4 regions of the Cereibacter sphaeroides 2.4.1 genome follow, and region 2 is predicted to be linked to each of the others. Evidence: riboswitches for the same ligand, from Rfam matches in the RefSeq annotation. Region 2 holds a riboswitch; each other region holds the start of a gene.
The links. A riboswitch is a leader RNA that binds a small molecule or an ion and turns the genes downstream of it on or off. The one in region 2 is predicted to bind cobalamin.
Positions count from the first base shown of each region.

Region 1: another riboswitch for cobalamin. It lies ahead of RSP_RS05090 (TonB-dependent receptor plug domain-containing protein); the one in region 2 lies ahead of RSP_RS07220 (DUF1636 family protein).
Region 3: another riboswitch for cobalamin. It lies ahead of RSP_RS17615 (ABC transporter substrate-binding protein); the one in region 2 lies ahead of RSP_RS07220 (DUF1636 family protein).
Region 4: another riboswitch for cobalamin. It lies ahead of RSP_RS12275 (hypothetical protein); the one in region 2 lies ahead of RSP_RS07220 (DUF1636 family protein).

Region 1 covers NC_007493.2:1,027,648-1,032,431, forward strand. The annotation lists gene RSP_RS05075 (ABC transporter permease) at 1-98, opposite strand, end outside; gene RSP_RS05080 (ABC transporter ATP-binding protein) at 100-1,164, opposite strand; gene RSP_RS05085 (amidase) at 1,195-2,652, opposite strand; cobalamin riboswitch at 2,785-2,984, shown strand; gene RSP_RS05090 (TonB-dependent receptor plug domain-containing protein) at 3,112-4,784, shown strand, end outside.
Region 2 covers NC_007493.2:1,480,120-1,484,903, forward strand. The annotation lists gene cobO (cob(I)yrinic acid a,c-diamide adenosyltransferase) at 1-191, opposite strand, end outside; gene RSP_RS07215 (NnrS family protein) at 188-1,417, opposite strand; cobalamin riboswitch at 1,532-1,725, shown strand; gene RSP_RS07220 (DUF1636 family protein) at 1,825-2,184, shown strand; gene cobW (cobalamin biosynthesis protein CobW) at 2,181-3,218, shown strand; gene cobN (cobaltochelatase subunit CobN) at 3,222-4,784, shown strand, end outside.
Region 3 covers NC_007494.2:455,939-460,722, forward strand. The annotation lists gene RSP_RS17610 (FecCD family ABC transporter permease) at 1-903, opposite strand, end outside; gene RSP_RS17615 (ABC transporter substrate-binding protein) at 900-1,904, opposite strand; cobalamin riboswitch at 2,077-2,276, opposite strand; gene RSP_RS17620 (ABC transporter permease) at 2,377-3,171, opposite strand; gene RSP_RS17625 (ABC transporter permease) at 3,182-4,054, opposite strand; gene RSP_RS17630 (ABC transporter ATP-binding protein) at 4,051-4,784, opposite strand, start outside.
Region 4 covers NC_007493.2:2,528,834-2,533,617, reverse strand. The annotation lists gene cobD (threonine-phosphate decarboxylase CobD) at 1-861, opposite strand, end outside; gene bluE (L-threonine kinase BluE) at 871-1,704, opposite strand; gene RSP_RS12275 (hypothetical protein) at 1,701-2,117, opposite strand; cobalamin riboswitch at 2,205-2,411, opposite strand; gene RSP_RS12270 (endonuclease/exonuclease/phosphatase family protein) at 2,633-3,652, opposite strand; gene RSP_RS12265 (molecular chaperone DjiA) at 3,653-4,336, opposite strand; gene RSP_RS12260 (GNAT family N-acetyltransferase) at 4,368-4,784, opposite strand, start outside.

The DNA of each region.
Region 1 (4,784 bases), 450 kb from region 2:
ACCACCAGCAGCGGCCCCGACGCGGCAAGGAGGAGGATCACGAGGGCCGGGGCCGACAGAAGCCAGCCCGTCCGCGCGCGCTTGGTCTTTGCCCCCATGTCAGTCCCCCAGCAGCTGCACGGCGCCCGGTGCAAAGCGCAGGCCCGCGGGCTGGCCGGGGGCGAGCCCCGGATCGCCCGAGGCGCTGCTCTGCAGGCGCGCCACCACCTCGGTCCCGTCGGCGAGGGCCAAGTGGCAGTGGGTGTCGGTTCCGAAATAGACCAGATCGCGGATCGTGGCGGGCAGGGCGCCCGGCTCGTCGGGGGCCACGAGGCGCACCTGCTCGGGGCGCACGGCGACCGTCACCCGCCCCTCGGGCCCGCCTTCGACCGCGAGCTCTCCGCCCGCATCGAGCGTGACCCGCCCGCCCGCATGGCGCGCCGGCAGGAAATTCGTCTCGCCGATGAAGCTCGCCACGAAGCGGTTGGCCGGGCGCGTGTAGATCTCGCGCGGCGGGCCGATCTGCAGGATCCGGCCCGCGCTCATCACCCCGATCCGGTCCGACATGGTCAGCGCCTCCTCCTGATCGTGGGTCACGAAGACGAAGGTGATGCCCGTCTCGTGCTGGAGCCGCTTCAGCTCGATCTGCATCTCCTTGCGAAGCTTCAGATCGAGCGCCGAGAGCGGCTCGTCGAGCAGGAGCACCCGCGGCTGCGGCGCGAGCGCCCGGGCCAGCGCCACCCGCTGCTGCTGCCCGCCCGACAGCTGCGCCACCTTGCGCTGCGCCAGCGCCTTGAGCCGGACGAGCGCCAGCATCCGCGCCGTCACCGTCTCGATCTCGGCGCGCGGCTTGCCCTGCATCCGGAGGCCGAAGCCCACGTTCTCGGCCACCGTCAGATGCGGAAACAGCGCGTAGCTCTGGAAGACCGTGTTGATCGGCCGGCGGTTCGGCGGCAGGGCGGTGATGTCGCGCCCGTCGAGCAGGATCGCGCCGGAGGTCGGCGCCTCGAACCCCGCGATCAGCCGCAGAAGCGTGGTCTTGCCGCAGCCCGAGGGGCCGAGCAGGGTGAAGAACTCGCTCCGCCGGATCCCCACCGAGACATCGTCCAGCGCGCGGACGGCCACCTCTCCCTGTCCGAAGGCCTTGACGACATGGCGGGCTTCGACGGCATCGGGTTCGCTCAAGGACGGCCTCCCATCGGGTGTGGCTTGAGGTTAGGCGGCGCCCGGGCGCGAAATCAACGGCGCGCGCAGCCTTTCGACCAAAGGGGCAGGCCTGCGCCCGATCCACGGCGCCGCCCGCTCGATTTCTGCGCAGAGCGCGATCAGCTCCTCATCGGCGCCGAAGCGGGCCGCGAGATGGACGCCGATCGGCAGGCCCCCGGCGCTCATGCCGAGGGGCAGCGAGGCCGCGGGCTGGCCCGAGGCGTTGAAGACGGCGGTGAAGGGGGAATAGGCGAAGACGCCCTCCGTCCCGTGCGCGAACCGGCCGACGCGCGCCGGCGGTTCGGCCAGAGTGGCCGACAGGAGGATGTCGATGCCCTCTCCCGTCTCCGGGTCGAAGACCGCGGCCATCTGGCGGCCGAAGGCATGGATCTGGCCCACCGCCTCGAGATAGCGCTCGCCCGGGATCTCGGCCGCGCGCCGCATCGCGCCGAGCGAGACCGGCTCGACCAGCCCCTCGGGCGCGCGGCCCTTCAGCGCCTTGCGGATGCCGAGCGCCGTGCCGCAGGCCACGATGTCGGTCCAGGCCTCCATCATCATCGCCACATCGGCGCGGGGCAGGCAGGGGCTGACCGTATGGCCCAGGCTCTCGAGCAGCCGTCCCGCCGCCTCGACCGCGGCCCGCACCTCCGGGTGGATGGGCGCGCCGGTGAAGGTCGTGTCGCAGATCCCCACGCGCAGCCGCCGCGGCGGGCGGCCGATCGCATCCGCATGGCCGCGCAGGAGCGGCGGCGCCCAGTAGGGCGCGCCGGGATCGGCGCCCGCGCAGGCGTCGAGCATGTGGGCCGTGTCGCGGACCGACCGGGTGAGGAATCCGTCGATGGCCATGCCCGCCCAGCCCTCGCCCGCATAGGGGCCGTCAGGCAGGCGCGCGCGGGTGGGCTTCATCCCGAAGAGCCCGCAGGAGGAGGCGGGGATGCGGACCGATCCGCCCCCGTCCGAGCCATGCGCCATGGCCACGATGCCCGCGGCCACCGCCGCGCCCGCACCGCCCGAGGAGCCGCCCGACGTATGCTCGAGGTTCCACGGGTTGCGGGTGGGCCCGCCGTAGACGGCCGATTCCGTGGCAGGCCCGATGCCGCCCTCGGGCGAGGTGGTCCGCCCGAAGGTCACGACGCCCGTGGCCCGGATCCGCTCGAAGATCGCCGAATCGCGCGGATAGCGCGTATCCGCCAGCAGCCGCGAGCCGTTGTGCGAGGGGAAGTCCACCGCCTCGCATCCGAGATCCTTGAGCAGGAAGGGCACGCCGCGGAAGGGCCCGTGCGGCAGGCCCCGAGCGATGCTCCGCCGCGCGGTCTCCTCCTGCACCAGCACGACGGCATTGAGCGCAGGGTTGACAGCCGCAACCGCGTCGAGGGCCGCATCGAGAAGCTCCTCGGGCGATGTGTCGCGGCGGGCCACGAGGGCCGCGAGCCCGGTGGCATCCTCGGCGCCGAAGCTGCGGAACATGTCTTTCCTCCTGCTTTTTTCCCCTCATGCTACGGTGGAGAGTCGCATCCGGTCCAGTCCTTTTTTCGCGGCTTTCCGCAAGGGGCGGCCAACCCGCCGCGGCACCGCCGCTTGACAGGGCCGTCACTTGTCATATTGAGGAACGGCTTCGGTTCCGGCGTGATGGCCGGATGAAAAGGGAACGCGGTGCGGGGAGATCTCCCCAACTCCGCGGCTGCCCCCGCAACTGTAGGCGGCGAGCGACGACCGACGGCGCCACTGGGATGTCCCGGGAAGGCCGGTCCGAGCTGCGACCCGCAAGTCAGGAGACCTGCCGGAGCGATCACCCTTTCCTGCGCGCGGGGCGCGTGCGGGAGGCGGACCATCCGCTTCAGGTGACGGTCACCGTCGGCGGAGGGGCATACCCTTTCCAAGGACATTGCAGGTCGGATCCGGGGGTCGCCCGGACGGAAGGGACAGATGAAGAAGACAGCCGCCTCGCTCCTCACCCTCATGGCCGCAGCCCCGCTGCAGGCTCAGGACATCGCTCTCGACGAGATCCTCGTCTCGCCGAGTCTCGTCGCCACCGAAACCAGCCGCACCGGCGCCACGGTGGATGTGGTCACCGCCGAGGACATGCAGGCCACGGGCGAGATCTCGGTGAGCGACCTGCTCGCGCGCCTGCCGGGCGTGTCCTACACGCGGAACGGCGGGCTCGGCGCCACGACGACGCTCCGGATCCGCGGGCTGGGCAGCGCCTATCAGGCGGTGCGGATCGACGGCATCGACGTGGCGGACGCGTCCGGAACCAAATCCGAGTTCGACTTCGGCTCGCTCACCGCCGGCGGCATCGACCGGATCGAGGTGCTGCGCGGGTCGCAATCCGCGATCTACGGCTCGGAAGCCGTGGCGGGCGTCATCGACATCGCCACCTACCGGCCGCGCGATCCGGGCGTCAGCGGGCAGCTGTCGCTCGAGGGCGGCAGCAACCGCACCTTCACCGGCGGCCTCTCCACAGGCCTTCTGACCGAGCGCGGCGAGCTGGCCTTCAGCGTGGCCCGCACCGTCTCGGACGGGATCTCGCAGGCCGCCTCGGGCACCGAGCGCGACGGGTTCGATACCACCTTCTACGCCCTCTCCGGTGCCTACGACCTGACCGAGGACCTGCGGATCGGGGCCGCCTTCATCGCGCGCGACTCCGATCTCGACATCGACGGCCCCGGCGCGGGCGGGATCGTCGACACGGACGACCGGGCGCTCAGCCGGCTGAGAGGCGGCAGGATCTTTGCGGATCTCACCCTCGGCCAGGTGCAGAGCGTGCTCGCCTATGCCGCTACCGACACGCGCCGGGAATATCCCGGCGGCTATATCGAAGTCTACGAGGGCGAACGGCGCGCGCTCTCCTACCTCGGGACGGTCGAGGTGGGGCTGGCGAGCCTCTCGTTCGGGGCTGAGCGCACGAAGGAGAGCTTCAGCAGCGACACGGATGAGGGCGATCTCACCACCGACTCCGTCTTCGGCGAGGCGCGCCTCGCGCTCTCGCCCGATCTCGATCTGTCGCTCGCGGCGCGTCGTGACGACCCGTCCGACTTCGACGGCAAGACCACCGGGCGCGTGGCGCTGGCCTGGCGGCTGGCCGACGACCTGATCCTGCGCGGCGTGGCCGGAACCGGCTTCCGCGCGCCGTCGCTCTACGAACGGTTCGGTCCCGAAGGATCCGACCGCCTCGGGCCGGAATCGAGCCGCAGCTACGAGCTCGGCCTCGAGAAGCGGTTCGGCAGCGGTGCGACCGTTCAGGCGACGCTCTTCAAGACCGATGTCACCGACCGCATCGTCTATCTGGACGGCGCCGACTTCTGCGCCTCGCCCTGGGGCTGCTACGATCAGCTGGACGGCGAGACGCATAGCCAGGGGATCGAGCTGTCGGCGCGCGCGCCGCTCGGGTCGGAGTGGGAGCTCTTCGGCAGCTACACCTACACCGACGCCTCCGACGAGGCGAACGGCACCGAGACCCGGGCCGTCCGCGTGCCGCGGCACGACCTCGTGCTGGGCCTCGAGGGGCAGATCGCCGACCGCACCCGCGGGATCCTCACGGTGCAGCATATCGCGGATGTGATGGATACGACCGGCTACCTGCAACCCGATGCCCCGCT
Region 2 (4,784 bases):
ACCACCGCGCAGGGCATCCCGTGGGCGATGCAGCGCAGGATCATGCCGAACCCGGCCGAGGACTTGCCCTTGCCGGTGCCGGTATGGACGATCACGAGACCCTTCTCGCCGGTCTTGCCCGCCATCATCCGGTCGCGGGCCTCCTTGATGCGAGCCTTCTTTTCGGCGTGGCGCTGGTTCGTGTCGGTCATTGCGGCATCCTGATCTGGACGACCTGCGGCGCCGAGGCGCGCGGGCCGGAGAAGACGGGCCGCGCGAGCGGCCCCGTGACGGTGGGCAGATAGCCCGCGAGAAACGAGATCCAGCCCGCGCACCAGAGGCCCGCCGCAACCGCCACCCCGTCGAAGGCGCCGATCAGCGGTGCCCCGAGCCGGACCAGCGCCGCCGACCAGACCAGCGCGAAGGCCAGCGCCATGGTGGGCCGCGCCCGCAGCGGGCCGCCGTCGCGGGGGGCTGCCGCGCGCGCGGCGAGCGACAGGATCATCCCCGACATGGCCCCCATGGTCAGCGCATGGAGCGCATCCATCTCGGCTACGGGCAGAAGCCCCAGCCGCGCGAGGCCCACGAGCCCCAGCCCCAGTGCGAGCCAGCCGAAGGTCGCGTGAAGGAGGAGCAGGAGGAGGTTCCCCCGCCCGGCCCAGCCGCGCCAGCCCGCCAGCCGCAAGGCCTGCGCGATCCCCGCCCCGATCAGGCAGAGCGCCGAGACGGTCTCCTCGCCCGCGAAAGTCAGGCCGAGTGCGGTCCACAGAAGCCCCAGCGCCGCCCATCCGAGCACGGGCCGCGGCGCGGGATCCGGCACGGTTATCCCCGCCTGCCGCAGCCAGTTCAGCGTGAAGGCCGGCACCATGCGCCCGCCGATGATCGAGATCTTGATCGCGAAGAACATCCAGCCCACGCGCACCATGGTGGCCGCATCGGGCAAGGTCTCGGTCAGGGCCGCCCGCAGATAGAGCGTCTCGGCCAGCCCGTAGGCCAGGATGCCCGCGCCGAAGCCGAGCTTGCTCCAGCGCCGCGCCAGCACCGCCTCGCGGCCGAGCAATCCTGCAAGAACGAGAAAATAGGCCAGCGCCGCGGGCTGAATCAGCCCGAGCGGGGCCTCGGGCCGGAGCCCCGCCACCACCAGCGCCACACGGGCGAGACACCAGAGCGCCACCAGCGCCATCAGCGGCCGCCCGCTCAGCGGATCCGAGCCGCGCCAGCCCTGCGCCGCGGTCAGGAAATAGCCGCCGACCGCGGCCGATCCGAGCCCGAACAGCATCTCATGCCCGTGCCAGAGCCCCCAGGTGCCGAGCTCCGGCGCCGAAAGCCCGAGCGCCGCGCCCCACTGCCACCAGATCAGCGCGATCAGCGCCCAGCTTCCCGCCGCGAGGAACAGCGGGCGGTGCGGGGCGAGCCAGAGCGTGCGCAAGCGGGTCATGGGCGGTCCTTCCGGGCCTCCCCTTCTGCCGCGGTCACGCGGGCTTGTGAAGCCATCCCGCGGCCTCTCGTCCCGCGGCCCCTGCATCGGCTTGACAAGAAGGGGCCTTTCCCGCACCACTTCCGGCGCGCTGGTTCCTGTCCGACCGGACAGGCGAAGAGGGAATGCCCCAGAGGCAGCCGCCCCCGCGACCGTGACCGGAGAGGTTGCCCAAGCCACTGGCCGCAAGGCCGGGAAGGCGGGCCGCCGCGGAGCCGCAAGGCCCCACATCCGCAAGCCGGGAGACCTGCCAGCGCTGAGACTTACGGGCGGACGGGGTGTTCCGCGGCCGGTGGACCGAGGTGCCGCCCGACGCGACCTCTCTCCTTCGGATCGCTGCCCCCTCGCCCACGAAGAAGGGACGGCCGATGACCGTGACGCTGCACGTCTGCACCACCTGCCGCGCGGGCCGCCCGCTGCCCGAAGGCGAGACCGCGCCGGGCCTGCGGCTTCATGACGCACTGGCCGCCGCCGCCCCCGAGGGCGTCACCGTCCGCCCCGTCGAATGCCTCTCCGCCTGTTCGCAGGGCTGCGCCGTGGCGCTCTCGGCGCCCGGCCGCTGGAGCTATGTCTACGGCCGCCTCGAGGAGGCCGACGCGCCCGCCATCCTCGATGGCGCCACCGCCTATGCGGGTGCGCCCGACGGCATCGTGCCGTGGCGCGAGCGCCCCGAGATCTTCCGCAAGCAATCGCTTGCCCGCCTTCCCCCCAACGGAGACATGTCATGACCGACCTCGCGAAGATCCCCGTCACGGTGATCACGGGCTTCCTCGGCGCCGGCAAGACCACGCTGATCCGGCACCTGATGCAGAACCCCGGCGGCCGCCGCCTCGCCGTGCTGGTGAACGAGTTCGGCACGGTGGGCGTGGACGGCGATCTGATCCGCGCCTGCGCCGACGAGAACTGCCCCGACGAGGCCATCGTGGAGCTGGCGAACGGCTGCCTCTGCTGCACCGTGGCCGACGAGTTCATCCCCACGATCGAGGCGCTGATGGCGCTGCCGAAGCGCCCCGACCACATCCTGATCGAGACCTCGGGCCTCGCGCTGCCGAAGCCGCTCCTGAAGGCCTTCGACTGGCCCGCGATCCGCTCGCGCATCACGGTGGACGGGGTGATCGCGCTGGCCGATGCCGAGGCCGTGGCCGCGGGCCGCTTCGCTCCGGATGCCGAGGCGGTGGCGGCGCAGGCTCAGGCCGAGGGCGCCGATCACGAGACCCCGCTCTCGGAAGTGTTCGAGGATCAACTCGCCTGCGCCGACCTCGTGCTGCTGACCAAGGCCGATCTCGCGGGCGAGGCGGGCCTTGCCGCCGCCCGCGCGGCGGTCGAGGCGGAATCGCCGCGGCCGATCCCGATCCTCGCCGTGACCGAGGGCGCGGTCGATCCGCAGGTGATCCTCGGGATCGAGGCCGCGGCCGAGGACGATCTGGCCGCCCGCCCCTCGCACCACGACGGGGCCGACGATCACGAGCATGACGATTTCGCCTCGACCGTGATCGACCTGCCCGAGATCGCCGATCCCGAGCGTCTGGCCGAGGCGATCCGGGCACTCGCCACCGAGCGCAACGTGCTGCGGGTGAAGGGCCATGTGGCGGTTCAGGGCAAGCCCATGCGGCTTCTCGTGCAGGCGGTGGGCGCGCGCGTCCGCCACCAGTTCGACCGGCCCTGGTCGGGCGCGCGGCAGAGCCGTCTCGTGGTGATCGCCGAGCGGGGCGATCTCGACGAGGCCGCGATCCGGCAGGACCTTCTGGCGCGGATCGGCTGAACCATGCATGTCGTCTTCCGCGAAAGCCACGGGCTCGAGGAGAGTGCGACCCCGTTCGATCCCGGGCAGACGCCTGCGGATCTGGTGGTCCTGTCCTTCTCCGACAGCGATCTCGGGGCCTTCGCGGCGGGCTGGCACCGGGCTGAGGGCGGGCTTCCCTCCACCCGGCTCCTGAACCTCGTGGCGCTGCGCCATCCGCTCTCCATCGACACCTATGCCGAGACGGTGCTGGCCCATGCGAAGGCGATCCTGATCCGGCTGATCGGCGGCGAGAGCTACTGGAGCTACGGGCTGGCCGAGGTGCAGGACCTCTGCCGGCGCCGCGGGATCGCGCTCGCGGTCCTGCCCGCGGACGGGCGCGAGGATCCGGCGCTCGATGCGCTTTCCACGCTGCCGGTCTCGACGCTGCGGCGGCTGTCCGCGCTCTGCGATGCGGGTGGAGCGGTGGCGGCGCAGGCCGCGCTCGCGCAGCTGGCGCTGGCGGCGGGGCTTTATGCCGGCCCGGTGCCGGGCGAGAAACGGATGCCCGACATGGGCTGGTACGACCCCGCCCGCGGCGTGATCCCCGAACCGGAGGCGGAGGGCGGACCCGCCATCGTCGTGACCTTCTACCGCAGTTACCTGACCGCCGCCGACACGGGGCCCGTGGACGCGCTGATTTTCGCGCTTCGCGAACGGGGCTTCCGCGCCTTCGGCCTCTTCGCGCCCTCGCTGAAGGCGCCGGGCGCGCCCGACTGGATCGCCGCCGGTCTCGGCCGCCTGAGGCCCGCGGCCATCGTCAATGCCACCGCCTTCTCGGCCAGGGGCCCCGAGGGCTCGCCCCTCGACGGCCCCGGCTGTCCGGTGTTTCAGGTCGCGCTCTCGACCGCGCGGCGGCGCGACTGGGCCGTGGCCGAGCGCGGCCTCTCGCCCGCCGATCTCGCCATGCATGTGGTGCTGCCCGAGGTGGACGGTCGGATCTTCGCAGGCGCCGTCAGTTTCAAGTCGCCCGGCAAACGCTGCCCGGACCTGCAATATTCCCGTTTCGCCCACCGCGCCGATCCCGCCCGCGTGGCGGCCGTGGCCGACCGGGTGGCGGCCTGGCACCGGCTGGCCCGGACGCCCGCACCCGAGCGGCGGCTGGCCCTCGTCCTCTCGACCTATCCCGGCCGTCCCGACCAGATCGCCCATGCCGTGGGCCTCGATGCGCTGGCCTCGGCCGAGGCGCTGGCGGCCACGCTGGCCGCGGCGGGCTATGCCACAGCCTCCGGCGCGGACCTCGCCGAGGCGCTGCTGACCGAGCGGCAGAGCTGGCCGCTCGCCGCCTACGAGGCCGCGCTCGCAACCCTGCCGGCCCCCCTGCAATTCGCGCTTCGTGAAGCCTGGGGCGCGCCCGAGGCCGATCCCGATTGCCGCGACGGCGCCTTCCGCTTCGCGGCCCTGCGGCGCGGCCACCTTCTCCTCGCGCTGCAGCCCGAACGGGGCGAGACGGCGGCACGGGATGCCGATTACCACGATCTCGCCCGCGTGCCGCGCCATGCCTATGTGGCCTTCTACCTCTGGCTCCGCGCGCACTCCCTGCATGCG
Region 3 (4,784 bases), on a different contig from region 2:
GATGGCGCCCGCCAGCGCCGCCCAAGGCACGAGCGCGCCGTGGCGCGGCCCGGCCACGAGCCGCACGGCATGGGGCACGACGAGGCCCACGAAGCCGATGGAGCCGACGAGGCTCACCATCACCGCCGTCATCAGCGTGGTGATGCCGATCAGCACCGCCTGCACCCGGCGCACGGGCACGCCCAGGGCCTTCGCCGACTGGGTGCCGAAGGAGAAGGCATCCATCGCGCGGATATGCCAGAGGCAGAGGAGAAGCCCCGCCAGCGCGGCCGGCAGGGCGAGCGTCACGTCGGGCCAGCGCACGCCCGAGAGATTTCCCAGCAGCCAGAACATGATGCCGCGCGCCTGTTCGGCACTGGCCGAGCGGGCGATGAAGAACGAGGTGAGCGCGTTGAAGAGCTGCGAGCCCGCGATCCCCGCCAGCACGAGCGTGGCCGATCCCCCGCCCGCCGCGCGCGCCAGAAGCGCCACCAGCGCGAAGGCGAGGAGGGCTCCGCCGAAGGCGCCGGCCGAAAGCCCGACGAGCCCGCCCCCGACGCCGAGGATCGCGACCGCGACCGCCCCCGTCGAGGCGCCGGCCGAGACGCCGAGCAGATAGGGATCGGCCAGCGCATTCCGCACCAGCGACTGCAGCACCACTCCCGAGAGCGCGAGTCCCGCCCCGCAGGCCGCCGCGACCAGCGTCCGCGGCAGCCGGTAGTTCCAGACGATGCCCGCCTCGATCGGATCGACGGCGAGCCCCGCGCCCCAGATCCGGTTGGCGAAGGTCGCGGCCACCGTGGGCAGGGGCAGCGGCGTCTCGCCGATCACCACGCCGGCCAGGATCGCAAGCCCGAGCGCGGCAGCCCCCAGAAGCCCCAGCCAGAGGGCGGGCCGGGGACCGAAGGTTGCCGCGACCGTCATTCGAGCCCCAGCGCGGGCAGCGCGTCGGCCAGCGTCTCGAGCGCATCCACATTGCGGATCGAGGGATCCATGGCATGGGCGTCCAGCACGACGATGCGACCGGCCCTGACGGCCTCCATCTCGCGCGTCACCGGGTCGGACTTGAGGAAGTCGAGCTTCTTCTCGACATCGTCCGCCGGAAAGCGCCGCCGCTCCATCCGGGCCAGCACGATCACGGAAGGGTTGGCGCGCGCGATGCTCTCCCAGCTCACGGTCGGCCATTCCTCGTCGCTCTCGACCACGTTGCGCAGGCCGAGGGCGGCCATCATGTAGCCGGGCGGGCCCTTGCGGCCCGCGACGAACGGATCGGCGTTCATCTCGGACGAGGAGAACCAGAAGACCGCCGAGGCATCCTTCAGGCCGAGCGCCCGCGCCTTCCCGACGGCGGCCGCCTCGCGCGCCCGAAGCCCGGCCACGAGTTCCTCGGCGCGCGGGCCCACGTCGAAGATCGCGCCCAGCTCGCGGATGCCGGCAAGGACGCTCTCCATCTCGAACATGGCCGTTCGGGTGCCGTCCGAGCCCCGGCTGTTGTCCTTCTGCCAGCAGTCGGCGGGCAGGATGTAGGTGGGGATGCCCAGATCGGCGAACTGCTCGCGGGTGCCGACGAGGCCCTGCGGGCCGATGTGCCATTCATATTGCACGGCCACGAGGCCCGGCTTCCGCGCCACGACGGATTCGAAGCTCGGGTCGTTGTCGGCCAGCCGCGGGATCGCCGCATTGGCCTCGGCATAGGCAGGCAGGACGCTCGTGAACCAGACCGAGGTGCCGGTGACCTTCGGGGCGAGCCCGAGGGCATAGAGGACCTCGGTGGCGGCCTGCCCCACCGTGACCGCGCTGTCGGGCGCCCGGTCGAAGGTGAGGGTGCGCCCGCAGTTGTCGAGCGTCAGCGGATAGCCGGTTTCGGCCGCGGCGGACTGGGCCAGCACGAGAAGGGCCGCAGCGGTCAGGAAGCGGGGGAACATGCGATGTCTCCGATTGGGGGGGCAGCCGAAGACAGGACGGGAGAGGCGAGGCCCGTGGCGGACCCGCAGGCTGCCCCGTCGGGGCAGGCGCGCGTGCTGGCTGGAGCGGGAGCCGCTGGGCACCCTCGGGCAGACGTCATGGATACCTCCCCCGGACACCCCGCCCGGGCCGCGTTGAGATCGAACGCCGGCAGGTCTCCTGACTGGCGGGTCACAGGGCTGGCGCGGCCTTCCCATGGCTTGAGGCCACAGTGGCTTTGATCGCGAGCTCCTCGCCGCCTACAGTTGCGGGGGCAGTTCCGGTTCGCCGGACAGGTCCGGCGGCGGATTCCCTTTCAATTCCTTACGGAAACCGACGAGGATTGAGTAGCCGGTCGCGCCGCGGTTGACAAGGGGAGAGGGCGCGCGCCGATGAGAACGGGGCCGGCCGTTCCCCCGGAACAACCGGCCCCGAAGGTCGCGCGGGTGCGGTTTACTTCACGAAGGCCCGCCCGAGGCCCATCGCGCGCTCGACCACGAGGATCACGCCCAGCGTCAGCAGGATCAGCAGCACGGAGGCCGCGGCCACCAGCGGATCGGCGGTGTTGTAGACGTAGTTGTAGAGCTCGACCGGCAGCGTGCTGATGCGCGGCCCGGTGAGGAAGAGCGTGATCACCACCTCGTCGAAGGAGACGAGGAAGCAGAGCGCCGCCGCCGCCACGATCCCCGGGGTGAGCATCGGCAGCGTCACCCGGAAGAAGACGGTGAGGGGCTTCGCGCCGAGGGTCTTTGCGGCCTCCTCGCAGGCCATGTTCTGCGTGGCGAGCGAAACGGCCAGAATGCGCAGCGCATAGGGCAGCGTGATGACGAGATGGGCGAGGATCAGCCCCTGCATCGTCGCCAGAAGCCCGAAGGAGGCGAAGACGATGAGGATGGCGAGCCCCAGCACGATGGTGGGCAGCAGGAGGGGCGCGGTGAAGAGGTTGAACAGGAGATCCCGCCCGCGGAACTCCATCCGCACCATCACCCAGGCCGCCGGCACCGCGATCACCAGCGAGAGCACGGTGACGATGGCCGCGAGCGACAGGCTCGTCCAGAAGGCGCCGAGCATGGCTCGGTTCTCGAACAGGGCCTCGTACCAGCGGAGGGACCAGGAGGTCGGCGGAAAGCGCAGCACGCTGTCGCCCGAGAGGGAGATCGGGAAGACGAGGATCACCGGCGCGAGCAGATAGAGGAAGAGCACCGCGACGAGGATCCCCATCGGCTTCGAGGTCTTGTGGATCTGCATGGCGCCCTCCTCAGTCCAGACGTTTCAGCACGGCGGAATAGGCCACGAGCGCCGCCCCGAAGATCACGAGGACGAGGATCGAGAGCGTCGAGGCCAGCGGCCAGTTCAGGGTCACGATGGCCTGATCGTAGATCTCGGTCGCGAGCAGGAAGACGCGCCCGCCCCCCATGAGCTTCGGCGTGATGAAGGACGAGACCGCCAGCACGAAGCACAGGAGGCACCCCAGCGCGATGCCGGGCGCGGTCAGCGGCAGGATCACGCGCCGGAAGCTCTGCCAGGGGGTGGCGCCGAGCGTGCGCGCGGCCTCCTCGACGCGCGGATCGAGCCGCCCGAACCCCGCGAGAAGGGCGAGGATCATATAGGGCATCAGGATCTCGGTCAGGCCGATGAAGACGCCGTTGATGTTGAACATGAGCGGCGGCGGCGTGAGGCCCAGGCCCCGGATCGCCGAGACGACCGGCCCCTCCTCGGCGAGGATCGCGATCCAGCCGTAGGTGCGCACCACCGCCGAGGTCAGGAGCGGCGAGATCACGAGCACGGTGAGGAAGGTCCGCCAGCTGCCCGAGGCGCGGTGGAGATAGAGCGCGATCGGATAGGACAGGACGAGTGCACAGAGCGTGACCCCGAGCGAGACGAAGACCGAGTTCAGGATCAGCTGCAGATAGAACGGGTCGCTGAGAAGCCCGGTCCAGTTCTGGAGCGTCAGGACGTTCTCGATCCCCCCGCCCACCGTCGCCCGGTTGAAGGAATAGCGGGCGAGGTTGAAGATGGGCAGCATGAAGCCCACCACATTGATGAGGGCGATGGGCAGGAGGAGCGCCACCGCCACCTGCTGCCCGCCCATCGGCCGCCGGCCGGCCGCGACCGCGGGAACGGCCGTCATGCCCTGCCCTCGGGATAGACCATCGTGTCGCCGGCCTCCCAGGCGACGGTCACGGCCGAGCCCGGCTCGGGCAGGCCCGAGCGGCGGCGCGTGAGCTGCTCGACGGTGATCTCGTCGCCGCCGATCCGCACCGTGGCCTGAATGAGGTCGCCCACGAAGGTGGCCCCGGTCAACACGCCGGGCAGGCTGTTGAGACCGACAGGCTGATCCTCCGCGGCGGCGCGCAGGCTCATCCGGTGCGGGCGCACCAGCACCTCGACCGCGCCCTCGGGCAGCCGCCCTTCAGCGGCGACCGGCCGGCCCTCGATCAGCAGCCGCCCCGACGGATCGACCCGGCCCGAAAGCCGGTTGGTGCGGCCCACGAAGGAGGCCACGAAGGGCGTCGCCGGCCGCTCGTAGATCTCGTTCGGCGTGCCGAACTGCTCGACATGGCCGCCGCGCATCACCACGATCCGGTCGCACATGCTGAGCGCCTCGACCTGATCGTGGGTCACGAAGACCGCGGTGATCCCGCTCTGCTGCTGGAGGCTGCGGATCTGCACCCGCATCTCGTCGCGCAGCTTCGCATCGAGGTTGGAAAGCGGCTCGTCGAGCAGCAGGATCGAGGGCTCGACCACCAGTGCGCGGGCCAGCGCCACCCGCTGCTGCTGCCCGCCGGACAGCGCCTTGGGCTTGCGCCCGGCCAGATGGCCGAGCTGCACCATGGCCAGCGCCCGCTCGACCCGCGACC
Region 4 (4,784 bases), 1.0 Mb from region 2:
GGCGCGGGCGAGGTGATCCTGCGCCGCACGGGCATCCGGCGTGTCGTAGAGCCGGAAGAGATGCGCCCCGCCCGCCAGCCGCCAGCCCATCCGGGCGGCCAGCGCATCGAGCCGCGGCCCCTCGGCCTCGAGCCGCGCGGTCGTGGTCTCCGCCCAATCTCGGTCGGCCAGGGCCACGGTTCCCGCGGCGATGGCCGGGCCCGAGACCGCCCACGGCCCCGCCATCCGCGCCAGCGCCGCCACATCCTCTGCACTTCCCAGCACGAAGCCCAGCCGCAGCCCCGCCAGCCCGTAGAACTTGCCGAAGGAGCGCAGCACCAGATGCCCCGGCACGCCGGCCTCGGGAGCGAGCGACAGATCGGGCAGCGGATCGCCGAAGCTTTCGTCCACCAGAAGCCGGCCCACGCGGGGCAGGAGCGCCCGGAGGGTTTCGGGCGGGTGGCGGCGGCCGTCGGGGTTGTTCGGATTGACGAGCACGGCGAGATCGGCGCCTTCGAGCGCCGCAAGCTCGCTCACCTCCTCGACCTGCCAGCCCGCGGCGCGGAGGCTTGCCGCATGTTCGTTGTAGGTGGGGCCAAGGACGCGCGCCCGTCCGGGCGGGGTGAGCCGCGGCACGAGCTGGATCGCCGCCTGTGCCCCGGCCACGGCCAGCATCGGCGCCTCTGTGCGGAAGGCCACGCGCGCCGCGGCCAGAAGGCGCGCCTCGGCCGCTGCATCGGGCAGGGCGGTCAGCGCGCGGGCGGGCAGGCGCGGCATCGGATAGGGCACCCGGTTGATCCCCGTCGAGAGGTCGAGCCAGTCCTCGACCGCCCCGCCAAAGAGCGCCGCCGCGCTGTCGAGATTGCCGCCGTGATCGCGCATGGTCCCTCCTCAGGCTCCGCCGATGCGGAAGCGCGTGATGCGGGAAAAGCCCGCGGCCCGCAATGCCCCGGCCGCCCCGCGCGGAACGGCGCCCGGCGGGAAGATCAGCGCGCGGGCGGGGCCGGTGTGGCCGATGGCCCAGCCGAGCGCGCCGAGACCGTGGGCCAAGGCCGCGGTCGGATCCTCCGCCGGGCCGCGCAGCTGAAGGCAGCGCGCGGCCGAGAGGCTCGCGCGGCGCGCCACGCCCGCGAGGTCGGCCGCGCCCCAGCCCTCGAGAAGGTCCGAGATGTCGGGGAAGGCGAGATCGGCCGGATCGGTGCGCCGGGCGGGACCGAAGAAGCCGCCCACCAGCTCCATCGGCGGCAGGGGCGGCAGCTCTGCCAGCACCCGCCCCTCGCGCGAGGCCCAGAGCAGCCGCTCGGGCCGGTCGAACATCAGCGGATCGCTCGCTCCTTCCGAGGCGAGGCAGGCGCGGGCAACGGTGGCCGGATCGGTCACGCCTGCCGCATGGAGGAGCGCCACCCGCGCCGCGGTCGAGGCGCCCGCCCCGCCGCCCGGCGGCAGGTCGAGCGTCAGGCGGAAGCGGCCGTCCGGCGCGGCTCCGCCAGAGGCCAGCAGGTCGCAGAGCGCGGGCAGCGTCAGCATCTGCGCCCCGGGCTGGTCGAGGGCCAGCGGACCCGGCGCCCGGATCGCCTCGGCGCCGAGGCCGGGGCAGGGCAGGGTCACCAGCGCGAGCGGCCCGTCGGGCCCGAGGCGGCCCTGCAGGAACTCGCCCAGATGGCCCGCCACCCGCGCCCGGCGGATCGCCTCCGCAGGCGCCCTGAGGCCCGCCGCCAGCGTCAATGCAGTGCCGCCTCCCGCGGGAGCGGGCGGGCCGGGGCGGCGCGCTCGGGCGCGGGCTCCGGCGCCGAGGCGAGCACCATGGCCGCGGGTTCGGCAGGCAGCGTGCCGGTGAAGGAGCCGCCGCCCTCGATCATCTCGGCCAGCCGCACGAGGCCCGGCGACCAGTCTCCGGGCTCGAGGTCGCAGAAGAGCTGGAGCCCGCCCGCCGTTAGCCGGAAGAGCGCCGTGCAGGGCCGGATGCAGCCCGTGAGCCGCACGCAGCCCTGCATTTCGAAGTCGGGTCCCATGAGCCCTTGGGTGCATCGGGCCGAGCTGGCCAGATGCTCGACCACCGCGAGGCCCTTCAGGCAGGGTTCCTTCCGGTGTCGGCATTCGGTGAGGCTGTAGGTCCGTCCGTTCCGCGTCACGATCATCGCGCCCTCCGCGCATCTTGGGAGCGGGCAGGCGGAGGGGCGGCGCCCGTGCGCACGCGCCCTGCGCCCGGGACACCCCGCCCGGCTGTTACAGGTCCGTCGACGGCAGGTCTCCTGACTCGCGGGTCTGGGCTTGTCCCGCCCTTCCCGGCCTGTCCTGGGCCAGTGGGCATGATGGGACGCGCTCGCCGCCTACAGTTGCGGGGGCAGTCGCGGCTTGGGGCCTGTCAGGCCCGCACCGCATTCCCTCTTCGCCCGGAGCTTCCTCCGGGAACCGTCGCCCGCACCTTCCGTCTTTCCCGCCCCGCGCGCAAGGCCCGCCGGATCGCAGCGGCTGCGCGTCGCGGGGCGCGGGAGGTGGCCGGGCGCAATCCGGCTTGCCGGGGTCGCGCGCCCGATAGGGGCGGGGGCGACGGAATCGTCCTCTCGCCGCGGATGCGCCGCCGGGGAGGGGCACGGTCGAGGAGGCTTTGCCGGCGAAGACCTCCTGGCCTAGAGCGCAGCGCCGGGAGGCGTCAGAGGTCGATGTCGAGCGTGACCGGGAAATGGTCCGAGGCTGCGAGGAGGGCCTGCTGCAATTCGGGGGTGCGAAAGCAGTTCGGATCGTTCAGCGGGTGCCAGATCCGCCAGCGGGGCGATTTCGCCGCCAGATCGGCCGAGACCATGATGAAGTCGAGCAGGGCCTCGAAATACTGCTGTTCCGGGGCGAGCCAGAAGCGGGCCGAGCTGGGCTGGATGCCCACCCGCTGCGTGAGCGCCATGCGCGCGTGGGGCTCGTGCAGGCGCAACTCGGGAGGCTCCTCGAGCCCGAGGACGATCTCGATCCCCGACCGGCCGAAGAGCTTCTCATATTCGTCGAGACCGGGGCCGTCGTTGAAATCGCCCATCACCATCACGCTCTGGTGCCGCGCGAGGAGGCCCGCCACCCGCCTGCGCAGCCAGACGCATTCGGCCAGCTGCTGGCGGCGGTTCTGAATGCCGATCCGCACCGCCTCGGCCGGGTTGCGCGCGCCGTGCGGGGCCTTGGACTTGGCATGGACGCCGATCACCCGCAGCGGATGGCCGTCGGCCCTGAGCGCAAGCTCGAGCGGCGGCTTGGAGAAGCGGATGGCCTCGGGCGTGGCATCCACGTCTATGTCGAAGCGGAACACCTCGTCGAACCGGGGCGCCCTGGCGCTCGACTGCGGATCGTGATGGGCCTCGATGCGCGAGGGGTCGTAGAGGAGCGCGATCTCCTGCTCGGTCTCGCTGGGAAAGCCCAAGACGGCGCGCGAGGCGCGCAGGCCGAAGGTGCGCGCGAAGGTCTCGAGCGCCTTCACCGTCGAGCGGCGCCGGCTCTGGTTCGGCGCCTCGATGACCATGATCGCGTCGGCATCGAGGGCGGTGAAGACGATGCCCAGCGATTCGATCTGGTTGCGGCGGGTGATCTCGTAGCGGCCCGACAGTTCGTTGTCGGTCCTGAGCCGCCCGTGGTCGTCGAAGAGCCCGTTGAACCATTCGACATTGTAGGTGGCGATGCGCAGCGGGCGGGCCATTCAGGCCGCCTGCTTCGCGCTGATCTCCTCCCAGGCGCGGTTGATGTCGACCAGCCGCCGCTCGGCGAGCCTCACCGCCTCTTCCGGCACGCCGCGGGCCACCATCCGGTCGGGATGGCAGTCGCGCACCGCCTGCTTCCAGGCGCTGCGCACCTCCGAGATCGGCGCGTCATGCTCGACCCCCAGCACGTCGTAGGGGTCGCGCGGCGCATCGCTCACGAAGCGGGCGCGCAGGGCGCGGAAGCAGCGGTCGCCGATCCCGAAGATCCGGGCGACCTCGGTCAGGAAGGCGTCCTCGTCGGGATGATAGCTCCCGTCGGCCACCGAGATGTGGAAGAGCCCCTCCATCAGATCGATGAGGATCCGGTCGTCGCCGCGGAACATCCCCTTGATCTTGCGGGCATAGGAATCGAAGCCCGCCACATCCTGCCGCGCGAGGTTGAAGACGCGGGCGGCGTTCGCCTCCTCGCCCGGCGGGATCGCGAAGATCTCGCGGAAGGCCGCCACCTCGTCGCGCGTCACCTGCCCGTCGGCCTTGGCCATCTTCGCGCCGAGCGCGATCACGGCAATGGTGAAGGCCACCGACCGCTCGGGCGGGGTGCGCAGGCGGTCGAGCACGGCCGACAGGCTCTCGCCGGAGGCGAGGGCGGCCAGCGCGTCTGTGATGCGGGTCCAGATCGACATGAGGCCAGCATAAACCGCCGATCCGGTGGTGTCAGGAGAGGAATTTCTGCATCAGCACAAGGTCGAGCCAGCGGCCGAACTTGTAGCCCACCTGCGGCAGCACCGCCGTCTCGGCAAAGCCCATCGCCGCATGGAAGGCGCGGCCCTCGGGATTGCCCGCGCTCACGCCCGCAAAGAGCGAATGGGTGCCGCCCGCCCGCGCATGATCCTCGATCGCCGTCATCAGCGCGCGCCCGAGCCCGCGACCACGCGCCGCAGGCCCGAGGATGATCGTGTGCTCCATCGTGTGCCGGTAGCCCACGCCGCCGCGGAACTGGGCGTAGCTCGCAAAGCCCACCGGCCCCTCGCCCGGATCCGCCACGAGGAACGCGGGCCGCGCCGCGATCAGCGTGCGCAGCTCGTCGGCCGATTTCTCCTCGGCGTTGAAGGTCACCAGCGTGTCGCGGAT